Linked DNA regions of Rhodohalobacter sp. SW132. The protein of the gene in region 1 binds, or shares a complex with, the protein of each later gene. Links are inferred from orthologs where the notes say so. Each region holds a gene or a part of one and is shown in the gene's direction. Other genes may lie near its edges.

The links. The genes of interacting proteins can lie anywhere in the genome.
Region 2: rplX (region 1) and rpmE share a complex: the UniProt entries of both Bacillus subtilis proteins name them as parts of the 50S ribosomal subunit. The link is inferred for Rhodohalobacter sp. SW132 from one-to-one orthologs.

What each region holds. Positions count from the first base shown.
Region 1 is NZ_QUOK01000019.1:937-8,100, forward strand. The notes cover bases 3,659-6,471. They hold rplX (50S ribosomal protein L24), read left to right. Parts: upstream 3,659-4,794; coding sequence 4,795-5,148; downstream 5,149-6,471. Other genes in these bases: rplP (50S ribosomal protein L16), read left to right, coding at 3,659-3,903; rpmC (50S ribosomal protein L29), read left to right, coding at 3,925-4,122; rpsQ (30S ribosomal protein S17), read left to right, coding at 4,128-4,391; rplN (50S ribosomal protein L14), read left to right, coding at 4,415-4,783; rplE (50S ribosomal protein L5), read left to right, coding at 5,164-5,709. In the rest of the region: rplC (50S ribosomal protein L3), read left to right, coding at 1-244; rplD (50S ribosomal protein L4), read left to right, coding at 250-903; rplW (50S ribosomal protein L23), read left to right, coding at 900-1,190; rplB (50S ribosomal protein L2), read left to right, coding at 1,204-2,040; rpsS (30S ribosomal protein S19), read left to right, coding at 2,044-2,313; rplV (50S ribosomal protein L22), read left to right, coding at 2,329-2,706; rpsC (30S ribosomal protein S3), read left to right, coding at 2,719-3,462; more of rplP, read left to right, coding at 3,481-3,658; more of rplF, read left to right, coding at 6,472-6,991; rplR (50S ribosomal protein L18), read left to right, coding at 7,006-7,164. UniProt on the Bacillus subtilis protein: One of two assembly initiator proteins, it binds directly to the 5'-end of the 23S rRNA, where it nucleates assembly of the 50S subunit. One of the proteins that surrounds the polypeptide exit tunnel on the outside of the subunit.
Region 2 is NZ_QUOK01000008.1:45,673-52,893, reverse strand. What follows is about bases 2,443-5,312. They hold rpmE (50S ribosomal protein L31), read left to right. Parts: upstream 2,443-3,706; coding sequence 3,707-3,919; downstream 3,920-5,312. Other genes in these bases: DYD21_RS14670 (hypothetical protein), read right to left, coding at 4,851-5,312; DYD21_RS14675 (MBL fold metallo-hydrolase), read left to right, coding at 3,990-4,631; DYD21_RS14685 (magnesium chelatase), read left to right, coding at 2,443-3,637. Also shown: DYD21_RS14695 (quinone-dependent dihydroorotate dehydrogenase), read right to left, coding at 1-431; DYD21_RS14690 (anthranilate synthase component I family protein), read left to right, coding at 514-1,797; more of DYD21_RS14685, read left to right, coding at 2,141-2,442; more of DYD21_RS14670, read right to left, coding at 5,313-5,477; LPS assembly lipoprotein LptE, read right to left, coding at 5,602-6,120; DYD21_RS14660 (sigma-54-dependent Fis family transcriptional regulator), read right to left, coding at 6,107-7,221. UniProt on the Bacillus subtilis protein: Binds the 23S rRNA. While neither of the L31 paralogs is essential, this protein seems to function as the main L31 protein.

The sequences.
Region 1 (7,164 bases):
TGGAGGCCAGACACACGGCCAGCACAACAGAGAACGTGCGCCGGGTGCGATTGGCCAGGCATCAGATCCTGCAAGAGTTTTCAAAGGTATGAAGATGGCAGGGCGTTCAGGGAATAAACGCACAAAGATTCAGAATCTCTCTGTAGCACAAATTTATTCTGATTCAAACATGCTCCTGGTAACAGGTGGTATTCCCGGACCAAACGGTGGCTACGTAGAAATTCATAATAAATCACAGAGTTAAGCCTGATGAAACTGAAAATTCATAAAACAGATGGCAAGAGTAGCGGAAATGAAGCTGATCTGAATGATCAGATTTTTGCGATCGAGCCGAATGAAACAGTGCTCTATGAAGATGTTCGCCGTTTTCTGGCTAATAAAAGGCAGGGAACTGCAAACACGAAAGAGCGTGGTGAAGTAAGAGGTGGCGGCCGTAAAGCATATAAGCAGAAAGGTACAGGTATGGCCCGAAGAGGTTCTATCCGATCACCGCTGCTAAAAGGCGGGGGTACAATTTTTGGACCCAAGCCCAGAAACTACACGGTACGGTTAACCAAGAAAGCGAAAAGACTGGCAAGAATGTCTGCTCTTTCACTGAAAGCTTCTGAAGAAGCTGTGATTGTGGTGGAAGATTTTTCGTTCGATGTTCCGAAAACAAAGGAGATGGTATCTCTGCTTACGGCTCTTGGAATCAGTGACAAAAAAGTTCTCGTTCTCACTAAAGAAACAGATCGGGTACTCTACAAATCATCATCTAATTTGCAAAAAGTAGATGTATTGGAAGCTGGTAAGCCTTCGACGTATGAAATCATGAATGCTGATGTTATTGTGATTCAGGAAGGAGCTCTGGATGTTCTGGAAGCAAGTTTTGGATTTAATAAAGTTGATGAGGACGCAGCATGAGTATTTTAATTCAACCACTGATTACTGAGAAACTAACAAGAATACAGGAAGAAGATCAGAAATACGCTTTTAAAGTTCTGCGATCTGCAACCAAACCTCAGATCAAAAGAGCAATTGAAGAGAAGTATCCTGATGTAAAAGTTTCCCGAGTGAATACAATGATTGTTCCGTCGAAACCGAAAGGCAGACACACTCGCAGCGGTTTCGTTGAAGGCCGAAGTGCTGTATGGAAAAAAGCGATCATTACCCTGAAAGAGGGTGAAATCGACTTCTTTAGCGAAATTTAAATAAGAAAGATCAATGGCTACCAAACAGATTAAACCAATAACCCCCGGTCAGCGCCACAGAATTGCGCCTGTGTTTGATGATGTTACTGTCAGCAAACCGCTTAAGTCGCTTACATCTGGCGGTGGTAAGTCCGGTGGTCGTAATAACCGAGGCCGAAAAACATCACGTCATCGTGGCGGCGGACATAAAAGAAAGCACCGTGTAATTGATTTTAAACGGGATAAATTTGATATCCCTGCAAAAGTGCAGACTATTGAGTATGATCCGAACCGAACTGCCAGGATCGCTCTTATTGCCTATGCTGATGGTGAAAAGCGTTATATTTTAGCGCCAAATAAATTGCAGGTTGGTGATACCATTATAACCTCAGAGTCTGCAACTCCTGATGTTGGTAATTCACTGCCGATGATTAAAATGCCTCCGGGTACGTTTATTCATAATGTTGAACTCCAGCCAGGAAAAGGCGGACAGCTCTGCAGAAGTGCCGGAACAGTAGCTCAAATGGTTGCCAAAACGGATAAGTTTGTAACTGTTAAACTTCCATCAGGCGAAGTTCGCAGAATTCTTGGAAGATGTATTGCCACTGTTGGCGCAACAAGTAATCCTGATCATTTCAATACAACGAAAGGAAAAGCAGGAAGAAGCCGGTGGCTCGGAATCCGGCCTCAAACAAGAGGTGTAGCGATGAACCCGGTAGATCACCCAATGGGTGGTGGTGAAGGGAAAGCATCCGGTGGACACCCAAGATCACCCTGGGGACAGTCGGCAAAAGGGAAAAAGACGAGAAACAGAAAGAAACTCTCTTCCAAGTTTATTGTTAAGCGAAGAAAAACAAAAAAGGGTAAATAATATATGCCTCGTTCGTTAAAAAAAGGGCCATTTGTACATTATAAGCTTCTGCGTAAAGTGGATGCAATGAATGAAAGTGGCAAAAAGAAAGTCATTAAAACATGGTCTCGTAGCTCAATGATTACTCCCGATTTTATCGGATTAACTATTGCAGTACACAATGGAAAACAGTTTATCCCTGTGTATGTGACTGATAATATGGTGGGACATAAACTGGGTGAATTTGCACCTACCCGCACGTTTCGCGGCCACCCGATTAAGAAAATGAAATAGAAAACTATTTGACCAATGGAAACACTTACATTCGAAGCTAAAGCAGTCCAGCGTCATCTGCGCAAAGCTCCAAGAAAATTACGCCTTGTTGTAGACTTGGTACGGGGTGAGCAAGTGGATAAAGCGATTAAAACACTTGAATTCACTAAAAAAGGTACTGCAGCCGATGTGGTTAAAGTGATCAAATCAGCAGCTGCAAACATTCGCGATAAATTTGAAGAAGAGCGGCTTGATAATGACCTCCTTTTTATCAAAGAGATCTATGTGGATGAGGGTGTGACCCTGAAGAGAATTCAACCCGCACCAATGGGCCGTGCACACCGCATCAATAAAAGAAGCAGCCACATTACTGTAGTTGTTGCGAAGAAGGAAGAAACTGTAATAGAAGATTAACCAGGTAACATTTTGGGACAAAAAAGTAATCCAACAGGACTCAGACTCGGTATCATAAAAGGTTGGGATTCCAACTGGTATTCCGATGAGAACCAGCCATCAATGCTGCTGGAAGACACAAAACTGCGTGAATATCTTGCTATTCGACTGCGCAACGGAGGTTTGTCTAACGTAATCATCGAACGTACTCCAAAAAGAATCTTGCTGACGCTGAATACATCCCGTCCGGGTGTAATCATCGGTAAGGGTGGTGAACAAATTGAACTCCTCAGAGGAGAGCTCAAAAAGATCACTAATAAAGAAGTACAGATTAACGTAAGTGAAATTAAGCGGCCTGAACTGGATGCCAGCCTGGTTGCACAAAATATTTCACAGCAGCTGCAGGCGCGGGTCTCTTTCAGAAGAGCAATGAAAACAGCTATCTCTTCAGCTATGAGAATGGGTGCTAAAGGAATTAAAATTAAATGTGCCGGACGTTTGGGTGGTGCTGAAATGGCACGAACCGAACAATACAAAGAAGGTCGTGTTCCTCTCCACACTCTGCGTGCAGATATCGATTATGCAAATATAACTTCCAATACCATTTACGGATCAATTGGAGTTTCCGTCTGGATTTTCAAAGGCGAGATCATTGGTGATGTAGATCTTACACCGGGATCCGATTCTAAACAGGAAAATGAACCGCAACGTAAAGGCGGTGGGCGAAGCAGGCAGCGTAAAGGCTCCGGAAGGTCCAAGCGTCGTACACGTAAATAACCGATAGTTTAAGAAATCATGTTAGAACCAAAAAGAATTCCAAGACGTCGCGTCCACAGGGACAAGCTTAAAGGAAACGCACAGCGCGGACATACTCTTGCTTTTGGAAGTTTTGGCCTCAAAGCACTTGAGCCAAAGTTTATCACATCAAGACAAATTGAAGCTTGCCGTGTGACGATTGCCCGAACCCTGCAGCGGGATGGGAAAACGTTTATCCGAATTTTTCCTGACAGACCCATCACCAGCAAACCTGCTGAAACACGAATGGGTAAAGGAAAGGGTGCACTCGATCACTTTATTGCGGTAGTTAAGCCCGGCAGAATACTGTTTGAGATTGCTGGTGTAAGCGAAGCACAAGCTCAGGAAGCGTTGAGAAGAGCATCTCATAAACTGCCTATTAAAACAAAATTTGTGAAGCGTCGCGATTACGACGGTGAATAATTAAGCAGGAACAGAAAGATTATGAAATCACACGAATTACGCGATCTGTCGCTTTCAGAACTGGAAGCCAGGCTAAAGGATGAGAAAAAGGCTTTAGTTGATTTTAAATTTAACAAAGCCATTGCGGGACAAATTGAAAACCCGGCGAGAATTAAAAATACACGCCGTGAAATCTCCCGATTGACAACGATTATTAACGAAAAAAAGAGTGCTGAATAACGATTATGGCACAAGCAGAAAGAGCTCAAAGAAGAACTAGAACCGGCCGCGTTGTAAGCGACCGAATGGATAAAACAATCACCGTGGCTGTCGACCGTCAGATTAAACATCCTATTTATGGAAAGTTTATCACGAAAACCACGAAATACCTGGCTCACGACGAAACAAACCAGGCTAACTCCGGTGATACCGTGCTGATTATGTCAACACGTCCATTATCAAAACGAAAATCTTGGCGTTTGGTCGAGATCGTAGAACGAGCAAAATAACGATCAATTTGTAGGGTAAAGGAATGATTCAAACACAATCAACACTGAATGTAGCTGATAACAGCGGTGCAAGAAAAGTGATGTGTATCAAAGTTTTAGGTGATTCTAAGAGAAGGTATGCCCGAATTGGAGACCTTATTTCTTGCTCGGTTAAAACAGCGATCCCTGGCGGTAATGTGAAAAAGGGTGAAGTGGTACAGGCTGTTATCGTACGCACTAAAAAGGAAATTCGTCGCAAAGATGGAAGTTATATTCGATTCGATGAGAATGCGGCGGTAATTATTAACAAGGAAAAAGAACCGGTTGGAACCCGTATTTTTGGTCCCGTTGCCCGGGAACTTCGTGAAAGAAATTTCATGCGGATTGTTTCACTGGCCCCTGAAGTACTTTAAAGGATAGCAATATGCCACGTAAGTTTAATAGAAAAAAGAAATTACACGTAAAGCAAGGTGATGATGTTCTTGTGCTTGCCGGAAACGACAAGGGCAAAAGAGGTCGCGTAATGCTGGTTTATCCTGAACGAGACCGGGTACTTGTTGAGGGTGTAAACATGAGAACACACCACGAAAAACCATCACAGGAAAATCCTCAGGGTGGACGTCTGAAGCGGGAAGCTCCCGTACATATTTCAAACCTTATGGTAATCGATCCTACAACGGATGAACCAACCCGGATCGGTCGTAAGCGTATTGAAGAAGAAGGCGGCGGACGATGGGTTCGTTACGCAAAGAGTAGTGGCGAAATTATTGACAAGTAATTCTGAAATAGTAGAATGGCAGAAGCAAGACTTTATACACAGTACAAGAAAGAAATCGTTGATAAACTCATGGATGAGTTTAAATACGATAACATCATGGGTGTACCCAAACTCAAAAAAATTATTATAAATGTTGGGTATGGAAATGCAATTAATGATGCGAAAACCCTGGATGTCATTACAGAAAATATTGGGATAATTACCGGCCAAAAAGCGGTTAAAACCAAAGCGAAAAAATCTGTATCGAACTTTAAACTTCGTGAAGGACAGGAAATTGGCGCTAAAGTTACTCTGAGAGGAAAAATTATGTTTGAATTCCTCGATCGATTAATTAATCTCGCCCTCCCAAGAACACGCGACTTCCAGGGAGTGCCCAATAAAAGTTTTGATGGCCGTGGGAATTATACCATGGGAATCAAAGAACATACAATATTCCCTGAGATTGATGTAGACAAAGCTTCAACCGTGCACGGCATGGATGTCTCATTTGTAACATCTGCTGAAACAGATGAAGAGGCATTTGCTCTTTTGAAGCATATGGGAATGCCGTTTAAGAAATGAATTTGAATATAAAAGTATATACCAATGGCTAAGAAATCCTGGATAGCACGAAACGAAAAAAGAAAACGTACTGTGGAAAAGTACGCTGAAAAGCGTCGCGAGCTCAAAGAAGCAGGCGACTACGAAGCTCTGCAAAAACTTCCGCGAGACGCAAGCCCTACCCGTGTTCGGAACAGGTGCAATCTCACCGGAAGATCTCGTGGATATATCCGTGAGTATGGTGTGTCGCGTATCAAGTTTCGCGAGCTCGCACTAAATGGTAAAATACCAGGCATCCGTAAAGCAAGTTGGTAACACAGGAGAATTAAATTATGCAATCTGACCCAGTATCTGATTATTTAACCCGTTTAAGAAATGCACAGCAGGCCGGCCACAGACGTGTGGATGTTCCAGCGTCTAAGCTAAAGCGTGCAATGACTAAAATTCTTGTTGATAAAGGCTACGTAAATAAATACATCGACATTACAGATAATAAACAAGGCGTGCTTCGGCTTTTCCTTAAGTATGATGCGTATGGCCAGCCTGTGATTAAGAAACTGATTCGGGTATCAAAACCCGGTTTGAGGAAATATGTAAGTGCTGACGATATTCCACAATCTTATAACGGTCTTGGAATTGTAATTCTGTCAACCTCCAATGGTGTTATGACAGATAAAGAAGCACGTAAATTGAAAATTGGCGGAGAAATTCTCTGCTCGATTTACTAAAAATTTAGGATACGAACGTTATGTCAAGAATAGGTAAACAACCGGTTGCGTTGGCCAGCAATATCGAATTTACGATTGGTGCTGACAACACAATTACCGTGAAAGGTGAGAAAGGAACGGGAACGATTCGAATTCATCCTGATATCACGGTTGAAAAAACCGAGAATGAAATTATTGTAAAACGCCCAAGTGATTCCAAAGAACACAAATCACTGCATGGTTTGTACCGTTCACTTATCAACAATATGGTTGAAGGTGTGGCAAACGGGTACAAAAAAACACTCGAAATTATTGGTGTTGGTTACCGTGCATCGTTTACAAATGGTGTTCTTGAATTAAACCTTGGATTTTCACACCCGATCTATTTTGTTCCACCCGAAGGAATTGATATTGAAGTGGATACAAAAACGAAAAAAAATCCAATGCTTATTATCTCCGGAGTGAACAAAGAGATGGTAGGCCAGGTTGCAGCAAAGATCAGATCGATGAGAAAGCCGGAGCCTTATAAAGGAAAAGGTATTCGATACACTGATGAGTACGTACGAAGAAAAGCTGGTAAGTCAGCCACGAAATAAATTAGGATAGTGAAATGAAGAAAAACCGCATAAAAACAGAACGCAGAAACAAGATCCGCAGAAGAATCCGTTCTACTATAACCGGAACTGCGGAGCGTCCGAGACTGGCTGTCTTCAAAAGCAGTAAACATATTTATCTTCAGCTGATTAATGATCGTGAAAACGTAACGATT
Region 2 (7,221 bases), on another replicon or contig:
CCTATTGGCACGTCATGTTCATGTTTTTTTAAACGTTTGATGATCGTTTTAGCGCCATCGTTGTTTAGCCCTAACCGATTGATAAGTGATTGATCTTCCGGTAACCTGAAACTCCTTGGCTTGGGATTCCCGGTACAGGCATTTGCCGTTATGCTCCCCACTTCGAGAAAACCAAAACCGAGTGCCTCCATCAGGTAGGTTGTCGTTCCGTTTTTATCAAACCCGGCGGCAAGACCCACGGGATTTTTAAATTTCAGTCCCCAGATTTTTTGATGTAAACGAGAATCATTTTTTGAATAAATTTTTTCCGCTAACCCGGTTAAAATACGGTTCTGACTTACGAACCCTGCAGATTGGATGGCAAGTTCATGCGCATAATCAGCAGAGAATTTGAAGAGGATTGGGCGTACTGCTACCTTATAGAAATTCATACGGTGAAAATTTTGATGTAAGTTAACCATCGAACCGCTAAGTTCGAAGTCGATTCTTTAACAAACAAAGAGAAGCAACTGAATGAGCAGGAAGAACTCCCTACGGCAAACCGATGTAATCTATCACCACCTGAAAAAAGCCGCCGATCATTTTGAAAACAAAGAGATTGTAATACTTGAATCACAACTCAGCGGGCACCCCGAATCAAACCGGACATATATAGCGGCTTTCCCGCAAAAAAAACTCATTATAGAAGGGTTTGAATCGAGGTGGACAGGCAACGGAAAGCAGCAAACATTTACGGATAAACCGTGGGAGATATTTAAATCGTTCAGGCGAGAATCGGGATGGTTGTTTGGATACATCGGGTACGATATGAAAAATTCCATTGAATCCCTGAGTTCCGAAAACCAAAAGCTCTACAGAACTCCTGATCTTTTTATGATGGAACCCTCCATTCTATTTGTGATTGAGAGCGGTGAAGTGGATCAGCTGCTGGGAGAAACGCTCCCTATTCCTGATGTAGATACACAGAACAGTGCGCGGGCTTTACCTATTAAAAATATCAAACCGGGAATCTCAGAGAGTTCCTATCAGCATGCGGTTGAAGAAATTAAAGGGTTAATCGCTGAAGGTGATTTTTATGAGATGAACTATTCATATCCAATATCAGCAGACTATGATGGAGATCCTTTTCAATTATTCAGGCGGATGAGTGGTGTTAATCCCGTTCCTTTTGCCAGCCTGATCGAGATGGATGATTTTACTGTCTGCTGCAATTCACCGGAAAGATTTCTGAAGAAGGAGGGGAGCACAATTTTGTCGGAACCCATTAAAGGAACATCGGGCAGAAGCACGGACCCGGAGATAGATCTGAAACTCAGAAATGAGCTGAAGAGTGAAAAAAATGAGGCTGAAAACCTGATGATCGTAGACCTGGTAAGGCATGATCTCTCTAAAGTATCGCGCCCCGGTTCTATCAAGGTTAGCAAACTGTACGATATTCAGAGTTTTGGAACCGTTCATCAGCTGATTTCACGGGTTGAAGGGGAGCTGAGGCCCGACACAGACCCGGTGGACGCAATTAAAGCCTGCTTTCCGATGGGATCAATGACGGGTGCACCAAAATTACGGGTGATGAAACAGATCGAAAAGATGGAGAGTTACAAGAGAGGAATCTATTCCGGGGCAATCGGATATATCAACCCAAACGGAGATTTTGATTTTAATGTGGTGATACGCTCCTGTATCCTTCAGAATAACAGACTGCACTATCCGGTCGGCGGGGCGATCACCGGGGATTCCAAACCGGAGGAAGAGTGGGAAGAAACCAAAATAAAATCCCGTGTTCTCACATCTCTTTGATTATCGTGAAAGCTGGTGTTCGATAATTGATCAGTGTAAAACGCACCGGTGCAACGTCATCCCGCACTTTACCGCGGGGATTTCTTCGGGGGATGCGGGATCTCCCATCTACGCAACGTGGAAATGTTTGCCACTGGCAGTATCTAAAGCTCGAACAAAAATGGGAGATGCCGGATCGAAGTCCGGCATGACGGTATTGATGATAAACTCCACAGTACCACGCCGTTTTCAAACAATATCAGCCGCTTTTTTACTCATTTTTTAAAAAGCACTTAGGTTGAAATGAAGTTGCCGTTTTTTAAGTTTTGACTTCTGCACAGAGAACTCAATTCAAAACATTTACATGAGCAAGAAAGTCGGCACGTTAGGTGAACTCAAAGAAAGCGGGTGGAAATCAGTTTCTGTTAAGGATGAACTGCGGAGAAATCTGATCACAAAAATGCGCAGCGGAGAAGAGCTGTTCCCGGGAATCCTGGGTTATGATCACTCGGTTATTCCCCAACTCCAAAATGCCATACTCGGCAGACACGACCTGCTGCTACTTGGGCTAAGGGGTCAGGCAAAAACGAAGATTCTGAGAATGCTGGTACACTTTTTAGATGACGAGATGCCCATTGTTGCAGGCTCCGAAATACATGACGATCCCTATCATCCCGTTTCAAAATATGCAAGGGAGAAAATTGAACAGGATGGGGATGATACGCCGATTGAGTGGATTGGCAGAGAGCAGCGATACGGAGAAAAGCTCGCCACACCCGATACAACCGTTGCGGATCTCATAGGAGATCTCGACCCGATTAAAGCTGCATCAAAACGCCTTACACTCGCAGATGAGGAAGTGATTAATTTTGGCCTGATTCCAAGAGTGAACCGGGGCATTTTTGTCATCAATGAACTCCCTGATCTTCAGCCGCGAATACAGGTTGCGCTCTTAAACATCATGCAGGAACGTGATATTCAGATTCGCGGATTTAATATCCGTATTCCGCTGGACCTGTTCATGGGTTTTTCTGCAAATCCCGAAGATTATACAAACCGCGGAAATATTATCACTCCGCTGAAAGACAGAATTGACTCTCAAATCATCACGCATTATCCAAAAAATATTCAAATTGCGGAAGAGATTGCCGGGCAGGAGGCGTGGACAGAACGAGATGGGGAGCTGTCAGTTCAGATGCCGGATGTCTATCGCCGGATTCTGGCACGGGTGGCTTTTGAGGCGAGAGAAAGTGAATATATCGATCAAAAAAGCGGTGTATCGGCGCGTATGACCATAACGGGTTTTGAACAGGTTATATCAGCGGCAGAACGACGAATGGTGTCGAATGGTGAAACATCCACGACGCTGCGGATCACAGATTTATTTCACATGGTTCCGGCTATTACCGGCAAGCTTGAACTGGTGTATGAAGGAGAGCAGGAAGGGGCGGTGAACGTAGCTAAACATCTGCTCGGCAGGGCGATTAATTCTGCTTTTAAAGAACTACTGCCCGATCCCCAGCAGAAAAAATCTGGTGAAGAAAACGGTCACCCATATCAGCAGATACTGGACTGGTTTGCAGCCGGAAATTCACTCGAACTGCCTGATTCGCTTCCGGATAAAGAATACCGAAAAAGATTGGATAAAATTACCGGACTGAAGGAGATCGCAACTCAAATTGAAAGCGTTAAAGGTGGGGATGAATATGCTGTGATGGATTTTGTGATAGAAGCGCTCCATCAGAACTCCATGCTCGGAAAGGAAGACCTGGATGAACAGCGAACCTATAGTGATATGCTCGGTTCCATGCTTGGCGGCATGGGAGAGTTCGATGAAGATGATTATTCTGATTTAGAATGATCATTGCAATAATTTCAGCGAACCCTTATCTTAACTGTTCTACGACAAAATCAAAAAGATTGTTGAGTTATGAAAAAAGGAATCCATCCTGACTATAAGGAAATTACCGTTATAATGAGTGACGGTTCTGAGATGAAAACCAGAAGCACCATCGAAACAGAAGATGGTATATTCAAGAGCGAGATTGATTCAAAAAATCATCCGTTTTACAACAAGGATCAAAAGATCCAGAAAAAAGCCGACCGTATCGATCGTTTCAACAAGCGATACAAGCGCAAGTAAATTCTGTTTCCATTTTTAAAAGGATGTATTGTATTGTCAGTACATCCTTTTTTTATTTAAAACCGTTCGTATGGCACTGGATATCAAATCATTTGAAGTGGGACCTTTTGCGGAGAACACTTATCTGCTGACTCAAGGTGGTGAATCCATTTTGATTGACCCCGGTTTTTCGAATAAGAAAGAATTCTCGAGATTTCGCGCTGAACTTGGCAACCAGAACAGCCGGTTGATTGGTGTTCTGCTCACTCATGCGCATATTGATCATGTCCTGGGACTGCCATTTGTGCTTTCTGCATTCGATACGGATGTATACCTGAGCCACAAAGATTTACATCCCTGGAATCATATTTCAGAACAGGCTGCAATGTTCAGACTTAAAGCGGATGAACTGTCATTCACCCCGGAAAAACTGGAAGAGCAAAAAGCATTTACGCTGGGGTCGTTTACTATGGATCTGCTATATACGCCAGGTCATGCTCCCGATCATCTTTCTATCTATTTTGAAGATGAAAACCTACTGATTGCGGGAGACACCCTATTCAAAGGAAGCGTGGGGCGGGCGGATCTTTACAAAGGAGATATGGATCTGCTTACAAAATCAATCCGAGATAAAATTTACACTCTGCCTGATGAAACAGTAGTGTACCCGGGGCACGGACCTTCTACCACGGTTGGACAAGAGAAGAAAAACAATCCGTTTGTTAAAGGATAGAAGAACATCCAAATACATTAAAGTGTTGTGTCATCGGATGAGTTTTTTTGAAAAGTCGAGTCACGCTGAATCAATTCAGGATTTCTGAATGACTCATCCGATGACTGCCTTTAGATCGCTGACCAGTTACACGGCACTACTGTGGTGTGATCGATGAAATGATGGGAATGTTTGGATGAAGATCTTTCCTTAACCCGTTAAATCAGCACTGGCCTGGCATTAATTTTTTTTACTGGAATTGGCCAGTTGCTGCAGGCGAAGAATTTCCTCATCATACGCCTCCTTTTTAGAGCTATTGGCCAGCCTTAGCTGTTGGTAGACACTGATAGCTGCGGTGTAATTTTTCTGCTTTTCATGAATCAATGCAAGAGTTTCAGTTACTATATCGTCCACATTTGCGGAACTCTCGCTAAGATCGCGTTTTTCAGCATCATCCTCAGATAACCTGATTCGTTTGGATTCCACACCGGATAGTTTTGTGATCAACTGATCGAGATCTTCAATTGGGTGAGAACTTTGCGTTTTTCGCGGCGCAGGCTGAAACGAGGGCAGGTTTGTAGATGGAACCCAGGCATTAAAAAGATCGGGATGCTGGATATAATAGGGGAGCTGACTGAAAAATTTGCTGCCGGGGGCCAGGATTTTTGCAGATAGTGCGAACTTCACAGCTGCGGTATTATTCCCTGCTTTCCGGCATAGTACGGCCAGGAAAAAATAGCCTACAGCCCCGCTGTTACGGCGGGTAACGTGGTTTTCCAGTTTTTTTATCGTTCCCTGGGGATCTTCCTCAAAGAGATCGAAATAGATTTTATAGGATTCGGGTACTTCGCCAGTAGGTAAATCCATCAAAAGAGAGCCAAATTTTAGTTACACGTTTTTATCGAGCAAGATATCCTTAGATAACTGGGATCAACCATTATGCTCAATTTAGGTAATTAGTGGATAGTACAAAAATGTTTAGATATTGTCACTACCAATTACTCACTGCATCATTAAAAGCATTGTTTGCAATTTGTTGCAGCGCCGCTTCGGCTGCTTCAAGCTCACCGTCCACCGGGTTTTGGAGAACATCATACGTGGCACTTCCGGTGAAGTTTTTACTGTATTCAGGCTGATCGTCCCTGGCAAATTGAAACGTTGCCCGCACCACGATTTGAATTTCATTCAGGTTTGCCTGTTCGTCACCTCCCACACTGAATGGCCGGTTTCTATAGGATTGAATAGTGCCTTCCATCCATGAATCTGCTCCCTCCCGATCATTATTTAACGAGAGGCGACTCTGGTTCACAAATCGGTTGATAAGCGCATTATTAAGCCGATCTGATAAATCTCCCAGGCCGCTTTGCGAATTATCCGGGAAGAATGGAATATAAATATTTCTGACATCCGACGGTATACTGGTGCCTGTAAAACTGTATTGAACACAGGCAGGAATGGTCAGAGCGAGCAGAATAACGACTATGAGAAACGAGCGTTTATTGGAGTTCATACTGATCCAGTTTTCTGTACAGGGTGCGTTCACTAACACCGAGGGCTTCCGAAGCTTTTCTGCGGTTACCTTCGAATTTCTTTAACGCTTGCTGAATCAAAAACTTTTCTGCTTTTTCAATGGATGGAATTTCATCTTCACCAAAAAAAGATTGAATTGCCGAGCCTTCAGCCGGTTCTTCATTTTCATTACGGTTCATCGAACGTATTCCCAAACTTTCTTCCCCGTGCTCGTTGGTATAGACTGAAATATCATTTGGGTCAAATTCACGCGGCATCGCTTCGGGCAATGCTTTTATCTCCTTTTGACTGAAAGAGGAGTAAAGAAATTTAGCCAGCATCTTTTTAAGATCTGACAGGTCGGTTCGCATCTCGACGAGTGCACGGTAGATCAAAGTTGGATCCTGAGAGGAGCTGGATTTAAATTCATGCTCATCTTCACTATCGCTTTTCGCTGCAACAACGGGCAGATTATCCGCCGAGCCCTGATGCTGTCTTCCTTTCAGATATTTCTGAAGACGTTCTTTATCTATAAACTGAGATTTTTCAAGAACAACAAGCTGTTCAGCCACATTCTTCAATTCACGTACATTCCCCGGCCACCGGTAGGAGATGAGCAGCTCCCGGGCTTCATCAGAAAAACCTTTAAATACTGAATCGTATTTTGAAGAGAATTCGTTGACAAACTTTCTGAAAATGGGGACTACATCTTCCTGGCGATCACGAAGCGGAGGAAGCTTAATTTTAACCGTATCGAGGCGGTAGTAGAGATCTTCTCTGAAGTTACCCTGCTGTACTTCCTCCCAGAGATCCTTATTAGTTGCCGCAATAACCCGAACGTTCGATGTATACATCTTGCTGGAACCCACACGGAAAAATTCGCCGGATTCGAGAACTCTTAGAAGTTTCACCTGGATATTTTTGGGTGTATCGGCGATTTCATCTAAAAAAATGGTTCCGTTATCCGCTTTCTCAAAATATCCCTTGCGCGCCTCATGAGCCCCGGTAAATGCGCCTTTCTCATGACCGAAAAGCTCACTTTCAATGATCCCTTCCGGAATAGCGCCACAGTTTACAATTACCAGGTCAGAATTTTTTCTTT